Regions from separate parts of the Sphingomonas sp. 22176 genome, predicted to be linked through region 1. Evidence: riboswitches for the same ligand, from Rfam matches in the RefSeq annotation. Region 1 holds a riboswitch; the other holds the start of a gene.
The links. Region 1 has a riboswitch for cobalamin ahead of ACTJKY_RS06340 (TonB-dependent receptor plug domain-containing protein). Riboswitches for the same ligand answer to the same signal wherever they lie in the genome.
Positions count from the first base shown of each region.

Region 2: it holds a riboswitch for cobalamin, as region 1 does, so the genes downstream of both, cobW (cobalamin biosynthesis protein CobW) here and ACTJKY_RS06340 (TonB-dependent receptor plug domain-containing protein) in region 1, are expected to answer to the same signal.

Region 1 covers NZ_JBQEPL010000001.1:1,322,855-1,330,163, forward strand. The annotation lists gene ACTJKY_RS06325 (cupin domain-containing protein) at 1-371, shown strand, start outside; gene ACTJKY_RS06330 (low affinity iron permease family protein) at 810-1,211, shown strand; gene ACTJKY_RS06335 (ABC transporter substrate-binding protein) at 1,218-2,045, opposite strand; gene ACTJKY_RS06340 (TonB-dependent receptor plug domain-containing protein) at 2,042-3,892, opposite strand; cobalamin riboswitch at 3,993-4,191, opposite strand; gene ACTJKY_RS06345 (bestrophin family protein) at 4,229-5,116, opposite strand; gene ACTJKY_RS06350 (hypothetical protein) at 5,154-5,321, opposite strand; gene ACTJKY_RS06355 (DUF4142 domain-containing protein) at 5,602-6,216, shown strand; gene ACTJKY_RS06360 (bactofilin family protein) at 6,235-6,690, opposite strand; gene rpsL (30S ribosomal protein S12) at 6,976-7,309, shown strand, end outside.
Region 2 covers NZ_JBQEPL010000003.1:459,200-466,508, reverse strand. The annotation lists gene ACTJKY_RS14115 (DUF5690 family protein) at 1-938, shown strand, start outside; cobalamin riboswitch at 928-1,145, shown strand; gene ACTJKY_RS14110 (HoxN/HupN/NixA family nickel/cobalt transporter) at 1,334-2,341, shown strand; cobalamin riboswitch at 2,367-2,585, shown strand; gene cobW (cobalamin biosynthesis protein CobW) at 2,771-3,808, shown strand; gene cobN (cobaltochelatase subunit CobN) at 3,821-7,099, shown strand; gene ACTJKY_RS14095 (cobalamin biosynthesis protein CobG) at 7,096-7,309, shown strand, end outside.

The DNA of each region.
Region 1 (7,309 bases):
GCTGGTACCGCGAGACGTGGCGGGCCGCCGGCGAGGGGGAAGCGCGCTCGCCCGGGACGGGCATCCTGTTCCTGCTGGAAGCGGGGCAGCGTTCGCACTGGCACCGGGTCGATGCCGATGAGCTGTGGCTGTGGCACGCCGGATCGCCGCTCGAGCTGCGGATCGAGGGACCGGACGGGGCGATCGAACGGGTCCTGCTCGGCGGCGACGTGCTGGCGGGCCAAGTGCCGCAGGCGCGGGTGCCCGCCGGCCGCTGGCAGGCGACCGAGGCGCCCCACGGCTGGGGTCTGGTGAGCTGCGTGGTGGTGCCGGGCTTCGACTTTGCCGGGTTCGAGCTCGCCGCGCCGGGCTGGGCGCTGCCAGGGGCCTGAGCGCGGGTTATCCCCGTTATCCACAGTATCAACAGGCGTTGCCGCTTGGTCCGACTCGCTGCGGGTGAGACCCTCCGACCTGTAGGAAGGCTGGTGGCGCCGAGGGAAACCGAAGCAACGTCAGTATCTTGCAGGCTGGTGTCGGTGCTGGTGCCGCAAGGAAACCGCCCGACCCGGCAGGTGCGCGACGATCGCCCCTCCCGGTGGCGGTTCGCGTGCCGATCCGGTGATCGTCCCCCTGCCGGGGCGTTCGCCGCAGGCCGCCGACGGGCCAGGCGATGCGCTTCGGCGCACCACCCGACCGGCCGGCGACATGGGGGGCTGGCGGCGACGCCGGCCCCCCTTTAGCGCCTGGCCCTATCCCACTGCCGTATGGCCCCGATTGGCAAGTGCCCGGGGCACGCGCATAGCGACGCAGCTACGGATGGGAGCATCGGCTTGGGACGCATTTTCGAACGGTTCGCGCAGAGCGTCGCAGGATGGGCAGGCCGCCCGCCGGCCTTCGCCTTCGCCTTTCTGGTCATCGTGGTCTGGGGCTTTAGCGGGCCGGTGTTCCACTGGTCGGACACCTGGCAGCTGGTGATCAACACCGGCACCACCATCGTCACCTTCCTGATGGTGTTCCTGATCCAGAACGCCCAGAACCGCGACGCCGCCGCGCTGCAGGCCAAGCTGGACGAAGTGATCCGCGCGATCGCCGAGGCGCGCAACGAGTTCATCGGCATCGAGCATCTCAGCGAACGGCAATTGCTCGACATCCGCGACCGGCTGGAGCGCGAGTTCGGCGAGGCTGATCCGGCACGGCACGAATCGATCGAGAAGGTGATCTCGCGGCGCTGAGCCCGCTCAACGGACCTGCTTGCGGATCTCGGCGAGCCGGGCGAGCGCGGCGGGGATCACCGGGCCACCGCAATTGACCAGGCTTCGCGAGAACTGCGCCTGGGTGACCTTGAGCCCGGTCTCGGCAACGGCGCGCGTGCGCAGCATCGCGGCGCGCGAATCGCTGTCATGGCCGACTTCCTCCGGGGCGAGCATCACCCGCGGCGGATCGGCGATCACCCGCTCCATCGGCAGATGGCCGGTATGGGTGAGGCCATAATGCGCGGCCTGGTTCGAGAAACCAGCGGTGGTCATCAGGTCGTCGAGCAGCGTCTGGCCGCCGGTGACGAGGTTGCCGCCGATCCACAGCAGGGCGGGGGCCTTGGGCCCGGTCCAGCGGGCACCCGCGACGGCGGTGTCGATCCGGGCGTTGAGCGCGGCGCCCCTGGCGGGTGCACCCACGGCGGCGGCGAGTTCGCTCACCTGCGCCTTGCTCTCGGCGATCGAAGGCGGGATGCCGAGGTACAGCACCTTCAGTCCCGCACGGGAAAAGGCCTCGCGGGTTGCGGGGGCGGTGAAGCTGCTGGCGATCACCAGATCGGGCCGCAGGCCGATCACTTCCTCCGCCGTGCCGTTGTTGCCGCGGAAGCGGCGGGCGACGTTGAGCGGGATCGAAGTCGAGTCCGCGCGCTGCGAGTAGTGGCTGATCGCAGCGATGCGCGACGGCGGCACCAGTTCCAGCAGCGTCGCGTCGGCACACGGGTTCATCGAGACGATGCCCCCGCCGCCGACGGAAGGCGGCGCCGCGCAGCCTGCGAGCCACAGGCAGGCAAGCAGCGCGGCGCCGAACCTCACTGGAAGCGCACCCGCACGCCGCCAAAGGCAGCGCGGCCATAGGTGCCGTAGCCGGTGATCTGCTGGTAGCGCACGTCGCCGATATTATCGACGCGGCCATAGACCGAAAGCAGCTTCGTCACCGGCATCTCGGCGCGCACGCTCGCCAGCGCATAGCCGTCGATCGGGGTCAGGTTGCCGACATCGTTGAAGCTGTCGCCCACCATCGTCACCGTGCCGCCGATCGCCAGCCCGAAGGGGAAGCGATAGTCGGCCGAGACATTGGCGGTGTCGCGCGGGCGGCGCGGCAGGTCGTTGCCGATGTACCCGGTGCTGCGGTTTTCCGAGAAGACATGGGTGACATTCGCCCGCACCGTCAGCGCCTGCACCGGCTGGAGCAGCGCCTCGAGCTCCACGCCCTCCGCCCGCGTCTTGTTGAGGTTGTAATAGGTCGAGGTGTCGAAATTGTAGTCGATCTGGTTGTCCGAATCGCGGTGGAACCAGGTGGCACCCAGCGCGACCTTGCCGCCCGCCAGCGTCTGGCGCACCCCGGCCTCGTAGCTCCGCGCCGTCTCCGGCCGCAGGTTGCGATCGCCATAGGCGCTGTAGAGCTGGTAGAGCGTCGGTGCCTTGAAGCCCTCGCCGAAGCTGGCGTGCAGCACCGTGGTCGCGGTGGCGCGCACGGCGAGATCGCCGTTCCACGTCCAGTGGCCGCCGAACGTGTCGTGCTTGTCGTGGCGGACGCCGCCGGTCAGCGTCACCGGTTCGATCGGCGTGACGATCGCTTGGCCGTAGACGCTGGTGATGCCCACCGAGTAGCGTCCGGCGCTGCCGAAGCCCTCGTCATAGCGGATGCGGCTCTGCTCATGCTCGGCGCCGAACACCAGGCGGAGCTGCTCGGCCAGCGTCGCGTCGCCCTGATAGGTGTAGCGCTCGGCGCGGCCGCGATAGCGGTACGCGATCGAGGAATCCTCGTTATAGCCGTCGCGGTGGATGTCGGAGAGGGTGAAGCCCAGCCGGTTGTGCAGCCTGCCGCCGAACGCGTCGTTCTTCAGCCCGGCATAGCCGTAGATCTCCTGGGTCTTGGCATAGTCGCCCGTATCGCCGAATTCGTAGGTCGGCGGGGCATAGCCGTCGAGATCGACCTTGCTGTCGGCATAATAGCCGCGCAGGTCGAGCGCGAGGCCGGGGGCCAGCTGCACCTCGACATTGCCGGTCGCGCCGAGCTGGCGATAGCCGTCGGCCTCCTTCCCGTTGGCGGCGGCGGAAATGCCGTCGGTGGCGAGATAGCCCGCGGTCAGCCCTGCGGTCACCCGGTCGTTGCCGCCGGCGATGGCGGCATTGCCGTTGAACGTGCCGAACGACCCGCCCTCGGCATTGGCGCGGACATGCAGGCCCTGTTCGCCCTGCAGCGTGGTGACGTCGACCACCCCGCCGATCGCCTGGCTGCCCCAGATCACCGAATTGGGCCCGCGCAGCACCTCGACGCGCTCGACCGATCCGGCGAGCAGGCTGGCGAAATTGTAGGCGCCACCGGTCGCGGAGGGATCGCCGACGCGAATGCCGTCGATCAGCACCAGCGTCTGGTCGCTCTGCGCGCCGCGGATGCTGAGCGCGGTCGCGGTGCCGAGCCCGCCATTGCGGACGACGGTGACGCCGGGCGTGGTGGCGAGCAGGTCGGAGAGCGCGACGGTCTGGCGCTGCTCGATCTCCTCGCGGTCGATGGTGGTGATCGAGCGCCCGACCGTATCGGCGCGCTGGGCGACGCCGCTCGCCACGACGACGATGCGGTCGTCGTCGGGATCGGCATGGGCGGCCAGCGGCGCGAGCGCGGCGGTGGCGAACAGGGAAAGCTTGAAGAACTGCATATCAGACACCCGGATGGGGGAGCAGGCTGCTCCCGCATGGTTTGGTGTCGCTCACACGGGGATTTCAGCCCCGATCACCCGGTGCACCCCGCCCGCGTGAAGGAATCGACCGTAACGGGCAGGTCTCCTGGCTTCCGGGTCGTCGCAGGCGCGCCGCCTTCCCGGAAGCAATGCGGCTCCAGTGGCAGATTGGCGCGCCGGCTCACCGGCTACAGTTGCGGGGGCAGCGCCGGACTTTGCACCGACTTCCCTTTTCATCCCCCCATCGGCGGGAGGACACCCGTTACGCCGCTGCCTGTAGCGGCAAGCGGGGCAGGGCGGCAACCCGTCGCGAAATCACCACAATACGCCCGCCTTGTCGGGCGTGGCGGGTTCGGGGGCAGGGTCGCCGATCGATTGCAGCAGGTCGATCTCGATCGTGCGGCACATCGCGTTCAGCGGCAGATCGTGCACGGTGTTGGCGAACGGATCGACCAGATCGTCGCCGATCGCGAGCACCGCCAGGAACATCAGCCCGGCGATGGTCGACCCCAGCGGCGTCGCCACCCCCAGCGTCTCGACCAGCCCGATCGGCAGCAGCACGCAGAAGATGTGGGTGAAGGCGGTCGGCACGAAGCGGAATTGCATCGGCAGCGGCGTGTTCTTCAGCCGCTCCATGCCGCCCTGGGCATTGGCGATGTCGATCAGCACGCTTTCCATCGAATGCTGCTGCATCGACGTGATCCAGCCCTTCGAACGCGCAATCTCGATCCGCCGGCCGGTGCCGTCGACGATGCCGTTGGGGATATTGGTGCGGGCCAGCGCGAAATCCGCTTCGCCCCTGGAGAGGAAACGCAGCACTTCCTGGTCCGCCGACTGGCGGCGCAGCTGGCAGCGCAGCGCGTTCACATAGGCGATCTGGCGCAGCACGATGGTGCGCTTGAGGTCGACCGCCTCGCCTTCGGGCAGATAGTTGCGCGCCATCCGCGCCAGGTTGCGGCTGGCGTTGATCATCAGCCCCCATAGCCCGCGGCCTTCCCACCAGCGCTGATAGGCCGAGTTGGAGCGGAAGCCGAGGAACAGCGCCAGCACCGATCCGAACAGCGTCAGCGGCAGCGAGGGCGCGCGGAACGGCAGGACGTAATAGATGATGGTGACGATCACGTCCCAGAGGAACAGCAGCGCCAGCGGCGCCCAGATTTCGCGAAGGACCTGCTTGGCGCGCGGGGCGGTGGTGACGATCATGGGCGGACTCTACGCGCGAAAACGATTGTAGGTCCGGTCAGCCGTCGTTCCGGTCGGGCGCTGGGCTCGATGCGTGCGACATCGCCGCGGCGGTGCCGCTCGCCGGGCGCAGGTGGAACCATTCGGGGCGGTCGATCGCGATCAGGAAGGCCAGCGTGCCGAGCCCGAACAGCAGCAGCGCGATCGAGCTTCGCAGGCGTTCCATGCGGCGGGTTCGTTCATCCTGGTGCATCGTGGAAGTCCTCTTGCAGTGAGGTTCCCCACCTAAGGTGCGAATTTAACCGGCAAATGGATCAAAGGTAACGTAAGTTTGCGCACCGCACCAATCGCGCTGCGCTGCACCAATTCATCGACGAATTGCCGAAGCTGCAGAGCCACTGGGGCGGAGATTTCTAACTTATGATGCCAACTCAAATACATAAGGCGCTAGTTTCGGAACGCGGCCGGGGGCGGGGCGTTCGGTCCCGGAAACCCAGGAGGTCTGTATGATGAAGAAGCACCTGTTGATCCTTAGCGCCGCTCCGATTTTCGCGCTCGCTGCCTGCGGCGGCAACAGCAATGGCGGCACCGACGCCATGAACAGCGGCGACACCGTTACCAATGTTCCCGCCGGCGAGACGATGGGCGACAATATGGGCGCAATGAACGGCATGGACGGCAACGCCATGGCCGCGGCGCCGATGACCGGCCAGGACTTCGCCAACACGGTCGCGGCGAGCGACGCCTATGAGATCGCCGCCGGCAAGCTCGCGCAGCAGAAGGCGACGGCCAGCGACCTGAAGAGCTTCGGCAAGCAGATGGTGGAGGATCACACCAAGTCCACCGCGATGCTGAAGGCGGCGGCAGGCAAGGCCAGCCCGGCGATTACCCCTGCGCCAGCGATGACCGACGAGCAGCAGGCCAATCTGAAGACGCTCGAATCGGCGACCGGCTCCCAGTTCGACACGGCGTACAAGAGCCAGCAGGTCGCGGCGCACCAGAAGGCGCTCGCCGCGGTGCAGGCCTATGCCAACGCCGGCGACGTGGCGCAGCTGCGCGACTTTGCGAAGGATGCGGCGCCCGTGATCTCCAAGCACTACGACATGATCAAGGGCATGTGAGCGGCGGGGGAAGGGGCCTCAGGCCGCTTCCTCGCTCGCCTTGATCAGCACCGGCGGCGCGACCGTGGCGGTCGCGCCGCCGATATGCTTGAGCCGGCCGTCGATATGGCCGCCCTGTTCGACCATGATCGTCTCGTACTCGACGTCGCCGGTGATCCGCGCGGTGCGTTCGATGGTGAGCTGGCGGGCGCGCACCGATCCCTCGACCGATCCGGCGAGGCGGGCGTCCTCGGCTTCGACTCGGCCGAAAATTTGGCTTTCGGCACCCTGCACCAGGCTGCCGCAGCGGACATCGCCCTCGATTCGGCCGTCGATATGCAGGTCGGAGGTGGCGACGAGGTTGCCGGTGACGACGATGTCGGCGCCAAGCACCGAAAATTGTCCGCGCCGGGCATTGCTCTGTGCCGCGCTGGCCGAGGAGGTGTTGCGATCCTCCCGATTGCGGTTGCCGTTGAACATGCGCCACATCCCCATGTTGAACCTATTCGGCAAGCGGGCTAGCACAGCCGCCGCCGGCGAGCAGCCCCTGGAAAGGGTTAACGCCCAGGGCGTGGCGACCCGAGGGGGCGCGCTGTTGACCGGAAGGCCCCGCATCGATATAGGCCGCCCGGTTCCGGGTAGGGCGATTCCTGCCTTGGGTACAAAGAGCTGAACGTTGCTGGAGACGCAATCGCCCGGGGGGCTGAGGCCTTCGGGGCTTTTTCGTATTCTGTCCAACAGGGCTCCAGCAAAGTAACCATCTGAAAGGTGAAGGGCTTCATGCCGACGATTAACCAGCTGGTCCGCAAGGGCCGCGAACCGCAGAAGGCCAAGTCCAAGGTCCCTGCGATGGAACAGAACCCGCAGAAGCGCGGTGTCTGCACCCGCGTGTACACGACGACCCCGAAGAAGCCGAACTCGGCCCTTCGTAAGGTGGCCAAGGTCCGTCTGACCAACAGCCGCGAAGTCATCAGCTACATCCCGGGCGAAGGCCACAACCTGCAGGAGCACTCGGTCGTGCTCATCCGCGGTGGCCGTGTGCGCGATCTTCCCGGCGTCCGCTACCACGTCCTTCGCGGCGTGCTCGATACGCAGGGCGTCAAGGATCGTAAGC
Region 2 (7,309 bases), on a different contig from region 1:
TGATCTGGGGGCTGGTGTTCAGCTATGTCGAGGGGCGCCGCGTCTCCGAGCTGCTCGGTGCGATGCTGTGCGCAAGCTTCATCCTGTCCTCGGGCGTGGTCAAGTCGGTGGCGGTGCTGCTGATGGCGGCCGGTGTCGCGGAGCAGTGGATGCCGGCAGCGACCGGCCTGGTTTTCGTGCCAGTGCTGCTGGTCGCGCTGTGGCAACTGGAGCGCATGCCGCCGCCGGACGCCTGCGACGAGGCCGAGCGCACCGCCCGTGTGCCGATGCAGGCCGCCGATCGCGCCGCTTTCCTGCGCGCACACGGTGCGACGCTGGTGATGCTGGCGATCGGCTATGTGCTGCTCACGTCCTTGCGCGACGTGCGCGACAATTTCGCGCGCGAGCTGTGGACCGCGCTCGGCTATGGCGGCGAGGCGGCAATATTCTCGGCGAGCGAGCTGCCGATCGCGCTGCTCACGCTGGCCGCGCTCGCGCTGCTGATGCTGATCCGCGACAATCTGCGCGCACTACTGGCGATGCACGGGCTGATCCTGCTCGGGGCTCTGTGCCTGGGTGGGTCGACGCTCGCCTTTCAGGCGGGACTGCTCGCGCCGCTGCCATGGATGACGGTGGCGGGGGCAGGCCTGTACCTCGCCTACACGCCGTTCAACGCGATGCTGTTCGATCGCATGATCGCCACGATCGGCACGGCCGCCAATGCCGGGTTCCTGATCTATATCGCCGATGCCTCGGGCTATGTCGGCAGCGTGGCGCTGCTGCTCGTCCATGCCCTCGGCGCCCCGGAAGTGCGCTGGCTGCCCTTCTTCATCACCTGCTGCTATGCTGCCTCGCTTGCGGTTGGTGGGTTGACCCTCGTCTCCGCACTGCATTTCCTGCGGGCGGGCGCGGAGGGGCGGTTGCTCCACGTCGCGGCTTCCCGTACGACGAGCGTCTGATCACGCCGGTGCCTCGAAAGGGGCTTAATCGGGAATGCGGTGCGGGGGCTTGCTCCCAAATCCGCGGCTGTCCCTGCAACTGTGAGCGGATAGCGCGATGCACTGGCCTCAACCTGAGGGGCAGCCACTGGGCCAGCACGGCCTGGGAAGGCGTGCAGCGTGCCGTGACCCGCGAGCCAGGAGACCTGCCGGCGTCCGGTCGCTCTTGCCTTGGCCCAGGGGATGGCCGCGGCACGGTGTACTCCGTCTGAGCGACGCACGAGCGGCTGGGGCCGTTCGCGGTTGCGTGGCTCGGTCGCGGAGGCGTCCGGCCGAGGTGCGCAGCCGGCCGCTCGCGGTGGCCCCGGCCAAGTCGCACGACGCCGCCGGAGTGCCGCATCTTGTCCGTTCTCGCCTTGCGTACGCGCGTGGCCCTGCTGTTCGCAGGGCTGATCGCGGCCAATCTCGCCGCCTGGGGTTGGGCCTTCGCCCTGTTCCATGCCCAGCCGTTGATGCTCGGCACCGCATTGCTCGCCTGGGGCCTGGGGCTGCGCCACGCGGTCGACGCAGACCACATTGCAGCGATCGACAACGTCACCCGTAAGCTGATGAACGACGGTCAGCGCCCGATCGCCACCGGCCTGTGGTTCGCGATCGGCCATTCGGGGATCATCGCCATCGCCTCGGCCGGGATCGCGCTAGCCACCGGCGCTCTGGCGGGGATGGGAGCATTCAAGGAGCTGGGCGGGGTGATCGCCACCGCCGTCTCGGCGCTGTTCCTGTTCGCGATTGCCGGCATGAACCTGATCATCCTGCGCGCGGTGTGGAAGACCTTTGCCCATGTTCGCGCGGGCGGCGCCTATGTCGAGGACGATCTCAACCTGCTGCTCGCGTCGCGCGGGCCGCTGTCCAAGCTGTTCGGGCCGATGTTCCGGCTGGTGCGCCACAGCTGGCACATGGCGCCGCTCGGCTTCCTGTTCGGGCTGGGGTTCGACACCGCGACCGAGGTGGCGATCCTCGGCATGTCGGCGGGGCAGGCGGCGCATGGCGTGTCGCTCGGCACGCTGCTGGTGCTGCCGGCGCTGTTCGCGGCGGGGATGGCGCTGGTCGACACGCTGGATGGGGTGGTGATGCTCGGCGCCTATCAATGGGCGTTCGTCAAGCCGATCCGCAAGCTCTACTACAACGTCACCATCACGCTGATCTCGGCGCTGGTCGCGATCGTGATCGGGGGCATCGAGACGCTGGCGCTGATCGGCGACAAGATGGGCTGGACCGGCGGCGCCTTCGGCCTAGCCGCCGATCTCGGCGCGCATTTCAACGGCCTTGGCTTTGCGATCATCGGCCTGTTCGTCGGCTGCTGGCTGATCAGCTTCGCCATCTATCGCTGGCAGAGGCTGGACGAGATCGAGGTGCGCGTCTAGAGCCCTTGGTCGAAGGCTTTGCAGCCTTCGCAAAGATCGCGCCGGTGCCCCGGACATGGGGCTTAATCGGGAATGCGGTGCGGGGAGCTTTCCCCAAATCCGCGGCTGTCCCTGCAACTGTGAGCGGATAGCGCGATGCACTGGCCTCCAGGGAGAGGCAGCCACTGGGCCGTTAAGGCCTGGGAAGGCGTGCAGCGTGCCGTGACCCGCAAGCCAGGAGACCTGCCGGCGCAACGGTCGCTCTTGCCTTGGTCCAGGGGATGGCCGCGGCACGGTCTTGCTTCCGTTCGAGCGACGAAGCTGTGCGGCTGGGGCTGCACGGTCGCGTGGTGCCGGGCGATCGTCGCGCCCGCCCGTCGTCGCGCGCCGGCTGGACGTTGGTTCCGGCAAGTCCCTCCGCGTGTTCGCTCGGCGCGGGGGAAGACATGCATGACCGACCTGGCCAAGGTCCCCGTTACCATCGTCACCGGCTTTCTCGGCGCCGGCAAGACGACGCTGATCCGCCATCTGATCCAGAACGCCGAGGGGCGTCGGCTGGCGGTGGTCGTCAACGAATTCGGCACGCTCGGCGTCGACGGCGAGATCCTCAAATCCTGCGCGATCCCCGACTGCCCGGCGGAGAATATCGTCGAGCTGGCCAATGGCTGCATCTGCTGCACCGTCGCCGACGATTTCATCCCCACGGTCGAGCGCCTGCTCGCGCTTGAGCCGCGCCCCGACCACATCCTGATCGAAACCTCCGGCCTCGCGCTGCCCAAGCCGCTGCTCAAGGCGTTCGACTGGCCGGCGATCCGCAGCCGCATCACGGTGGACGGGGTGCTGGCACTCGCCGATGCCGAGGCGGTCGCCGAGGGTCGGTTCGCGCCCGACCTGGTGGCGCTGGAAGCGCAGCGCGCCGCCGACCCGGGCATCGACCATGAGACGCCGCTTGCCGAAGTGTTCGAGGACCAGCTCGCCTGCGCCGACATGGTGCTGCTGACCAAGGTCGATCTGGCCGGCCCGGAGGGCGTCGCAGCCGCCCGTGCGGTGATCGCGGCGGAGGCGCCTCGGTCGGTGCCGGTGGTCGAGATCCGCGAGGGCGCGATCGATCCGCGTGTTATCCTGGGCCTGGGTGCCGCGGCCGAGGACGACCTCGCCGCACGCCCCTCGCACCATGACGGCACCGACGACCACGAGCATGAGGATTTCGACAGCACCGTCGTCACCTTCGGCGAGATCGCCGATCCGGCGGAGCTGGTCGCGCGCATCGAACGGCTGGCACGCGAGCACAAGGTGCTGCGGGTGAAGGGCTATGCGGCGGTGACCGGCAAGCCGATGCGGCTGCTGGTTCAGGCCGTCGGCAGCCGCGTGCGCCATCAATATGACCGTCTCTGGCGTCAGGGCGAGCCGCGCGGCACGGCCCTCGTTGCCATCGCCGAGCACGACCATATCGACCCGGCAGCGTTCCGCGCGGTACTGGCCGGCTGAGGCAGAGGGGCGATGCACGTCCTGTTCCGCGAAACGCACGGGCTGGAGGAGAACGCCTCGCCCCAGGACCTCGGGCAGGCGCCCGCGGACCTGGTGGTGCTGTCCTTTTCCGACAGCGACCTCGGCGCATTCGCGGCGGCATGGCGTGCGGGCGAGGGCGCGCTGCCGTCGCTGCGGCTGGCGAACCTCGCGGCGCTGATGCACCCGCTCTCGGTCGATACCTATGTCGAGCGGACGCTGACGGGTGCCAAGGCGATCCTGATCCGGCTGATCGGCGGCATGCCCTATTGGAGCTATGGCCTCCAGCAGGTGGAGGCGCTGGCGCGGGAGCGGGGCATCGCGCTTGCGGTGCTACCGGCCGACGGGCGGCCGGACGAACGGCTGGATGCCGCATCGACGGTGCCGATGGCAGTGCTGCGCGAGCTTGCGCGGCTATGCGACGCGGGCGGCGCCGACGCGGCAGGGGCGGCGCTGGTGGTGCTGGCCGAGGCGGCGGGGCTGCAATCGGCCGCGCGCGCGCCCTACACCCCGTTGCCGGCTTTCGGCTTCTGGCATCCTGAGCTCGGCGCCTTCCGCCCCGCCGACCGCCAGGCCCGCGAGAGCGCGCCGCCCGTCCCCGAAACATGTCCGTGGCGACGGGCGGACAAGCCGCTGGTGCTGATCGTCTTCTACCGTTCCTATCTCGCGGCTTGCGACGTCGATCCGTTCGAGGCGCTGCACGCGGCGTTTGCGGCCAAGGGTTTCGGCACGCTCTCGATCTTCGTCCCCTCGCTCAAGGCGCCTGAGGCGCGCGCGTTCGTCGAGACTTGGGTGCGCGATCTCGCGCCAGCCGCGATCGTCAACGCCACCGCATTCTCCGCCCGGGACGAGCACGGCCGCTCGCCGCTCGATGCCGCCGGCGTGCCGGTGTTCCAGCTCGCGCTCGCCACCGCCTCGCGTGCAGTGTGGGCGGGGGCCGATCGCGGCCTGTCCCCGGCCGATCTGGCGATGCACGTCGTGCTGCCGGAAGTCGACGGGCGCATCTTTGCCGGGGTGGTCAGCTTCAAGAAGGCCGAGGCGCGCGACCCAGAACTCGGCTTCGCCCGAACCGTCCACCGCGCCGATCCCGACCGCGTGACGGCGATCGTCGACCGCGTCGCGGGCTGGATCGCGCTCGCCGCCGGGCCCGCCGCCGACCGTAGCATCGCGCTGCTGCTCTCCACCTATCCGGGCAAGACCTATCAGCTCGCCCATGCCGTGGGCCTCGACGCGCTGGCCTCTGCCGAAGCCATCGCCGCCGATCTGGGGGAGACGATCGAGGGGCTCGCGGGCCGCCTGCAGGCGGAGACGCTGCACTGGCCGATCGCGGACTATGCGCAGGCGCTCGCCCGGCTGCCGGAAGCGTTGCGCATCGCTCTCCACGACGCTTGGGGCGAACCCGAGGCCGATCCTGCTGCGAGCGACGGTGCGCTCCACTTCCCGGCGACCCGCGCCGGCAGGCTGCTGATCGCGCTCCAGCCCGAACGCGGCGATCCGGCGACGCGCGAGGATAGCTATCACGATGTCGGCCGGGTGCCGCGGCATGGCTATGTCGCCTTCTACCTGTGGCTGAAGGCGCAGGGCATCGACGCCCTTGTTCATATCGGCGCGCATGGCACGCTGGAATGGCTGCCCGGCAAGGCGGTGGCGCTATCCGACGCCTGCTGGCCCGAGGCGCTCACCGGCGGGATGCCGATCCTCTACCCCTTCATCGTCAACGATCCCGGCGAAGCGGCGCAGGCCAAGCGGCGCACCGGCGCCGTCACCATCGGCCATTTGCCGCCCGCATTGAAGACGGCGGGGACGGGCGCCGGTCTCGGCCGCATCGAGGCGCTGCTGGACGAATTTTCGAACGCCGTCGGCCTCGACCCCGCACGGCGTGATCGCCTCCAGACCGCGATCCGCGACGAAGCCCGCGCCGTGGGGCTCGAAGCGGAACTGGGGCTCGACGGCGCCGCTAGCAGTGCCGAGGCGATTACCCGCATCGACCGGTTCGTCTGCGACGTGAAGGAAGGCCAGTTCGGCGACGGATTGCATGTGTTCGGCCGCGGGACGTGTGGGTCCGAGGAGCGCGCAGGACTGCTTGCGGGCCTGGCCGGCCAGCGAGTGGCAGCGGGTCCGTCGGGCTCGCCCTTCCGCGGCCGCACCGACGTGCTGCCGACCGGGCGCAATCTCTACACGATCGACCCGCGCGCCGTGCCCAGCCGCGCCGCGCATGCGCAGGGCATCGTTCTCGCCGACGAGCTGATCCGCCGCCACCTCCAGGATCATGGCGACTATCCTAAGGGCCTCGTAGTCGACCTATGGGGCTCGGCGACGATGCGCACCGCCGGCGAAGAATTCGCGATGGCGCTGCATCTACTCGGCGCTGCGCCGGTGTGGGACACGGCGTCGGAACGGGTGACGGGCGTCGAGATCCTGCCGCTCGCGCTGCTCGATCGGCCGCGGATCGACGTGACCCTGCGCGTCTCCGGCCTGTTCCGCGACGCCTTTCCCGCGCTGCCGCAGCTGTTCGGCCAGGCGGTCCGCGCGCTGGCGGCACGCGACGAGCCGCCCGAATGGAACCCGTTCGCCGGCAAGGATGCCGGCGCGCGCGTCTATGGTCCGCGTCCGGGCAGCTATGGGCTGGGCATGGGCGATGCGGCGGAGACCTATACGGAGGACGCGCGGCGCACGGCGGGCGAGGCATGGCTTGCCGCATCCGACCACACGTTCGATGGGAAAGAGGCGTTGGCCGATCCCGCGGGGCTACGCGCGAGAGTCGCCGCCGCGGACGCGTTCGTGCACTTGCAGGATCTGACCGAGACTGATCTGCTGCTCGCAGCCGATTATGCCGCACACGAAGCCGGGTTCGCCGCGGCCAAGGCGCTCAGCGGGGGGTCGGCTGCGCTCTACCATCTCGACGCGCGCGATCCCGAACGACCGGTCGCGCGGCCGCTTACCGAGGAGATCGCCCGCATCGTCCGATCGCGCGCGGCAAACCCTGGCTGGATCGCCGGCATGTGCCGCCACGGCTTCCGCGGCGCGGCCGAGATCGCGGCGACGCTCGACCATCTCGGCGCCTTCGCGCATCTGGCCGGCGCGGTGCCGCCGCAGCTCTTCGACCTGTATCATGACGCCACGCTCGGCGACGCCGAGTTGCGCGACTTCCTGGCCCGCGAGAACCCGGCGGCACTGGCGGCGATGGAGGCGCGGTTCGCGGCGCTGCACGCTGCCGGGCTGTGGCAGACCCGCCGCAACTCGATCCTGTCGGACCTTGGAGGGGCGGCATGAGTGGCTCCCAGGTCCGCGGCTGGTGTCCCGATGCCTGGCGGCCCATGGCGGCGGGGGACGGTCTGCTGGTGCGCGTGAAGCCGCGGCTCGCGCGGCTGACGCGGGCGCAGCTGCTGGGCCTGTGCGAAGTGGCGCTGGCGCATGGCAACGGCCTGATCGACCTGACCAGCCGCGGCAACCTGCAGATACGCGGAGTCACCGAAGCGGGAT